One region of the Paenibacillus sp. cl6col genome, then DNA from elsewhere that is predicted to be linked to it. Evidence: riboswitches for the same ligand, from Rfam matches in the RefSeq annotation. Region 1 holds a riboswitch; the other holds the start of a gene.

The links. A riboswitch is a leader RNA that binds a small molecule or an ion and turns the genes downstream of it on or off. The one in region 1 is predicted to bind cyclic di-AMP.
Region 2: another riboswitch for cyclic di-AMP. It lies ahead of BLS15_RS20620 (TrkH family potassium uptake protein); the one in region 1 lies ahead of BLS15_RS26155 (C40 family peptidase).

What each region holds. Positions count from the first base shown of each region.
Region 1 covers NZ_FNAZ01000014.1:49,624-53,046, forward strand. The annotation lists gene BLS15_RS26140 (sensor histidine kinase) at 1-10, shown strand, start outside; gene BLS15_RS26145 (response regulator transcription factor) at 7-612, shown strand; gene BLS15_RS26150 (hypothetical protein) at 793-1,305, shown strand; gene BLS15_RS26155 (C40 family peptidase) at 1,611-2,090, opposite strand; cyclic di-AMP (ydaO/yuaA leader) riboswitch at 2,094-2,235, opposite strand; gene BLS15_RS26160 (hypothetical protein) at 2,531-3,352, opposite strand; gene BLS15_RS26165 (M1 family metallopeptidase) at 3,357-3,423, opposite strand, start outside.
Region 2 covers NZ_FNAZ01000008.1:164,125-167,547, forward strand. The annotation lists gene BLS15_RS20620 (TrkH family potassium uptake protein) at 1-1,257, opposite strand, end outside; cyclic di-AMP (ydaO/yuaA leader) riboswitch at 1,317-1,475, opposite strand; gene BLS15_RS20625 (CPBP family intramembrane glutamic endopeptidase) at 1,724-3,423, shown strand, end outside.

The sequences.
Region 1 (3,423 bases):
TACATCATGATTCGAGTGATATTAGGAGAGGACCAACAGATGCTGCGAAGTGCACTCGCCACCTTGTTGTCGCTTGAGGATGATATCGAAGTGATTGGACAGGCCGAGAATGGCAGTGTAGCGCTGTCGCTTATAGAGGAACTTCAGCCGGATATCGCGGTATTGGATATTGAGATGCCGCTTATGACGGGGCTGGATGTCGCGGATGCAGTCAAGAAGAAGGGGCTGGACTGTCGGATTATTATGCTGACGACCTTTGCTCGCTCAGGCTATCTCCAGCGTGCAATGACATCCAGTGTAGGCGGTTATTTACTCAAGGACAGCCCAAGCGACGAGTTGTCAGATGCCATTCGCCAGGTATATGCAGGCAAGCGGGTGATGAGTCCCGAATTAACGTTGGCTGCGTGGGAAGACCCTTGTCCGTTGTCCCCGAGGGAGAAGGAAGTGCTGTTGCTTGCTGAGAATGGACTGTCCATGCAGGATATTAGCGCCAAATTGTTCTTATCCTATGGAACGGTGCGCAACTATATGTCGGATGCGATTAGCAAAGTAGGAGCGGGTACGCGCATTGAGGCGATTCGAACTGCCAGGGAGAAGGGCTGGCTGGATTAAGAACTGCTGCTGGAATATATGCAGAAGATACTTGATGGAGAATTGTCGGCTCAATTAGCATCCAGAATATAAATGGGTAAGTGCTTCATTCTCTCTAAGTGAATATTTAGCTTATTTTCAGTTTCATTTCAGGAATTACGAACATACTATAGCCATCCCTTACATAAGGAGGTGGAACCTATGAAACGCAATTCAACCGTAGCAGCGTGGACGTGCCTAATGCTTCTCTTGATGGCTTCACCTGCAGCAGCGCAAAGCAGAACTGCGCTAGATGCTGCAACAGATAAGAGCAGGGAGCAAGCTGCTGTACGAGTGGTCACTTCATCTCAGGCTGTACAGCCGAATCAGCAGAGCACGGAGACGGATAAGCAATTAGAACAAGTACAGGCACAAATGAAGGAGCTTCGTGCAGAAATGAAGCAGCTGCGCGAGAAGAAGCTTCAATTGCTAGCTAAGAAACACGGAATTTCGACAGAAGGCAAGACCAACAAGCAAATTCACCAGGAATTACGCGAGAAATTAGGCATAAAAGGACGACTGTTCCACGAGAAACATCACATTAATGGGAAGCATGTCGAGGATCGTCAGACTCAGCTTCAGCACGAGGAAGAAAAGCATCGAGCGGAGGCGGATGGGCTCACACCAGAAGAGATTAAGGCGAAATTCCAAGAATCGAATGGGTCAGTCAAGTAAATCAGAAGCGTCTATGCAAAAATAGTGAATATCCAGACAAGATATTGGGACATGCGTACAAGCGCATGTCCTTGTGTCGTTAATGGCGATGAGAATGGTTGAAACCGAAAAAGAAATATTTCGTAAAGATAGATAAAAGCACGAATCGTTGACATGCAGAGATGCATAGGATAAAGAAGTTGGATTTGCGCGGATAATGAGGGTAACATGAAACAACCCGACGAAAAGGCGCGTAGCGCTTCTCATCGGGTTATGTAGTCGTTCATATCATTATAAGAGTGCAGTAAACAATCAAACTATTGATATTATTGATTTTCAGTAGCGATAGACGAGAAGTCATTCTCGCTCATTACACGACGTGCACCTACATAGCGCTTCTCGTAGTAGTCCATGCTAAGGCTGTCGATGCGCGTACCCTTGCTTGTCGAAGCGTGTGCAAATTTGTTGTCGCCTACGTAAATGCCGACATGCGATACACCGTTGCCGCCGCTTGTGTCAAAGAAGACCAGGTCTCCTGGACGAAGCTCGTCTTTGCTAACTTTCTCACCAGCGTCAAATTGCGACGAAGATGTGCGAGGAAGATCAATTTCGAACTTGTCGAACACGTACTTCGTAAATCCGGAGCAGTCAAAGCCTTTCGTTGTTGTACCACCATACTTGTACGAAATGCCAAGCAAACCTTCAATCGTGTTGTCCATTTTGGATGCTGCGAATGTGCTGCCTGCACTGAACGAAGTAAACAGAACGCTCAGTCCGAGCACCGCTGTCACTAGCTTCTTCTTCAAAGGGAAAGCTCCTTCCGTGCCTGCGAGGTTAGCTGGAGGGTTCGGTTGAAGGACCCCTATGATCCCTGTGTTACAAGATCAATTCACCCGTAAAAACTGGTTCCCCCGCTTTCCGGTCCGCCCGGAAACTCGGCATTCTGGTTTTTGGAATATGTATTGCTGCGTGCGATAGTAACAATTTTGCAAGAGTTAGTGCCGCTTTCATGACAAAGTTGTAATAAATCTAGATTTATTGTAACAGACGGAAATTCCTTTGACAAATATTTTTTGTCCTTGACACGAAAAAAACTTGTCAGATCAGCGTTTTTTTCGCTGATAGACAAGTTTTTTAATTCATTTTGTTAGGTTACGCTGCTTCAATATCATCGTAACCCTTTGTAACTTTGTAACTTTGTAACTTTATAACTCTGTAACTAAATTGCGTTCAATCAGAACCCCCATTATTTCATCTGTTGCTCTGCTTCCTGCCAGACAGCGTGGCGTGCAGACAATCCCCACATTTTAAGTATAGTCATAATGGCAGGCAATGCCTGTTGAATAATGAGTGCGGTAATTCCGGTGAACACGGCCGCCGCCGTTGTGGACAATATGCCTACGCCAATAGTGATACCAATAAAGAGAAGTGACAATCCTAGAATGGGAAGCAAGCGACGAGTTCCGGCTGTCACAGATCGAATTAACGGTGTTTCTGAGGCAGCGCCGAAGTTAAGGAATAAGAACAATTGATGAACAAGCCAGCCGCCAATGAACCAAGCGATTACAAACGGTGCCACTGCCACGAGTAAGGAAGACAGAGAAGCCGATGTGGACAGGGCATGGGCCGCATAAGGAACGAACCATATAGCGGGTGCGATAATGAGCAGTGTCTCGAGTAGATAGAGGACAAGCATTGGCTTCCAAGCGAGCTTGATCCCTTGGAAAAAGGCAAGCCCCTGCTGCTTGGGCCGTGACATAGCATGGAATACACCCGCGTGAATGAAGGGGGTAAGCAGCATATGGACGGCAACGAATCCGAGGATAGCCCATAAGTAAGGGAAATAGTCATTCGTCTTCATTAGATAGAACTGGCTTTCGGTCAGAAAGAGCTGCCTGCTCATCTCGGTAGGTGCTGGATCTGGGTAACGGCGCAGGATAGGTGTTACCACTCCATCGACGAAGCGATAGAGGAAGAACCCCCATAACAGTTGGTACAAGAATAGAATGACCCATATATAGATGTGCTCTTTGCACCAATTCCAGCCTGAACGCACATAAGCCTTCACACTATCACCACCCCAAAATGTTCGTAACAGCTTCGATTACCTTGATGACGGATAAATTAACTCGTGTACGG
Region 2 (3,423 bases), on a different contig from region 1:
CATCGTCAGGCTCAGCAGCACTTTTCCGATATCTGATAAATCCGCCGTCAATCCCATTGATAACCCTACCGTTCCGAAGGCCGATGTTGTATCGAATAATATCATCAGGAAGCTATGATCTTCTGTTGTCGACAATATCATCGATACGATAATGACCAAGAACAATGACAGCAACGTTAGCGTAACTGCTTTGAAGATACGATCCTTGGCGAGTCGATACCGGTAAATGACGATATCTTCTTTCCCGCGAATCATAGCAAATACAGCTCCAATGAGAATGGCGAACGTCGTCGTCTTAATACCACCACCAGTGGATCCTGGTGATGCCCCGATGAACATCAAAAGAACCATAAAAAATTGCGAGGCTTGGCGCATGGCTCCGATGTCAATCGTATTCGCTCCAGCGGTACGCGGGCTGACAGATTGGAACAGGGATGCCCAGAACTTCTCCCAACCATTCAAACTGCCTAACGTGCGTGTATTGGTAAATTCAAATATAAATATAACGACCGTTCCGATTACAATGAGCAATCCCGTCATCGTTAACACGATCTTCGTATGCAGAGACAACTTGCGAGTACGCTTATATTCCACCAAATCGGACAAGACGATAAATCCAATCCCGCCAAGGATAATAAGCAGCATCGATACCAGGTTAATAATAGGGTCTCCGACATAGCTGGTTAAGCTCGAAAACGGCCCACTGACAGAGCCGAATAAATCAAAGCCTGCGTTATTGAAAAAAGAAACAGCATGGAAGAAACCGAAATAAATGGCCTTGCCTAGCGGAAGATCAAATGCCCATCGCACGGAGAACAGTACAGCTGCCGTCCCCTCGATACATACCGCAAACAAGATCACTTTACGGATAAGGCGCACGATGCCTTCCATGCTGCCCTGATTAAGCGCTTCTTGCAATATAAGCCTTTCCTTCAGCGATATCTTCTTCTTCAGTGCTAATGCGAACAGCGTTGCCATTGTCATGAATCCAAGCCCGCCAATTTGGATGAGCAGCATGATGACCACCTGCCCGAATACGGTAAAATGAGTGCCCGTATCCACCACAATGAGCCCCGTCACACAAGTTGCTGACGTTGACGTGAACAATGCATCGAGGAATGGCAGCGGAATCCCATCCGCATTTGATATCGGAAGCATGAGTAGAAATGCACCCAATAATACAATTGCTGCAAACCCTACAACCAGAATTCGCGGTGGTGTCAGATTAAATCGAATGGCCTTTTTTGTTCCCTCCACGGGAGTCACCTCTTTTTTTCCCCACGAAAAAAAGCACTGGAAATCCAATGCTATCGCTGGTATCCTGACGTACATGCCTACGAGGTTAGCTGTCGGATTCGGGCACGTTCAGGCTGCCCTAATCGCAAGTGGATTCTATGCATCCACAACTGCGATATTCACCCCATTTATCGGGTCCCCCGCTTTCGTTCATTCACGAAACTCGGCTTGTATGCAATTCATAACGAGATTATATACGTTTCCCCTGCAGCATACAAAGTCAAGGAATGAACAAATTAACCAGAATAAGACGAAAAACTTGAAGAAATAGCGCTTACAATCCCCCATTTTCTTCAATTGTATTCAAAACACTCATTTTCGCTAGGTGTTTCTTCATTTTCTCTGCTGGACTTTACAAAGTTGAAGTAGATAAAATGAACAAATAAGCAACCATACGCTAAATGTGTGATGGAATGGAGGTTCCAACATGTCCTATGTATCCAAGCCGCTTCTGCTTTCTTCTGTGGCCGGATTTCTATTATTCCTCATTGTTCAGGTATTCATTCCCTTTCAGCAGACAGAAGCCATGATGGAATCAGCAGCCAGCCAATCCCTCTTAACCAAAGAGAAAGCAGCGCAAAAGGCACTCACATTTGTACAGGACTTAAAAAAGTTCCATATTTCAATTACACCTGAAGAAGATACTGCTCCAACCGTCATTTATCGCAGTCAATCAACGGTTTCCGGCTACATGAGCAAGGAGAAGCTGACCGCTTCATTTCAGAAATGGGAATCATCCAGTCCCTATGATACTTTTCAGGTATTATTGAATATGAATCGGGCTGGAAAATCCGGTGTCATGCGCATTGACGTTCACATGACAAGCGGTCGTATTATTGGATTCGAATGGGAGGAAAAGCCTCCTATCACCTCCTACATTAGCGGGGTTACGGGAAATCATGTGGATATGGCGTCAGCAGAAGATGCGGAGACTGCCTTGGATCCAGTGAACCGCAAGAAGCTTGCTGATACACTCTTGAAGCACATGGGATGGAATCCTACCCAATTAAAACTAATCGCATCATCGGCGGAGCTAGACACGGTAGAGTATAACGTGCCTGAAGCACGACTTGGTGAAGCCGCATTGAACGTGAAGGCCGTCTTCTCCCAAGATCGCATTGTCATGCTGAAGCCCTACTGGGTTATCCCGAACAGCTATCTAGCTGAAGAACTACATCAAACGAAGACTGCATCGTCCATTTACAATATCGGCTATATGTGGATGACGATCCTACTAAGTGCATGTTCACTGATCGCTTGCATCGTCTACCGTCATGGCCTGAAGTTCGGATCGAAGACATTGTTCGCCCTTACTGCCGTCTCATGCGGAATTTCTCTGCTGCATCTATGGAACGTGCTTCCGGGCCTCTTCGCTCTGGAACTCCGTACCCCTGTAGACGGGGTGAATATGGGGCTGCCCTTTGCCATTCAAGGCGCAATTACAGTAATTCAAGGCGTTATCCTCTACTTCTCTCTCCATGCGGGAAAGCGAGCATGGGAGTTGTCTGCGTACAGAGATGTTCTGCCTACCTGGAGTGATCGCGCATTTGGCGGCAAGCTCATACAAGCATTATGGATCGGAATCGCGTACACAGGCGTATTGCTCGGCATGCAAACGGTTATATTTTTCATTTTGGAATCAGGGTTTCATGCGTGGTCATCGACCGATGCCTCACAATCTCCGCTCAACCTGCGAATTGCACCACTGTTCCCTCTTCTAGCTTGGGTTGCAGCTATTTCGGAGGAAGGGATATACCGCTTGTTCGGGGTTGGACTGCTGAACCGATTGTTCCGCAACCCATGGTTAGCCGGGATTATCCCCACCCTTGTATGGGCATTCGGACATGTCACCTATCCGATCTATCCGTATTACTCTCGTCCGGTAGAGCTCTTGTTTATCGGCATGTTCTTCCTGTTCATTATGCTGAAGCATGGCTGGTGGACGGCCATGTTCGCTCACCTTATGCTCGACAACTTCTTAATGTCCCTGTCATTCATGCTTGATGGAACAATAGTCGGTTTCCTAATCGGTCTTGTGTACCTCCTTTCTCCAATTGGGATTGTATATGCGCTCGCGAAGATTCATCGCAACCAAGAACACGCTAGAGCGATCACGACATGGACATA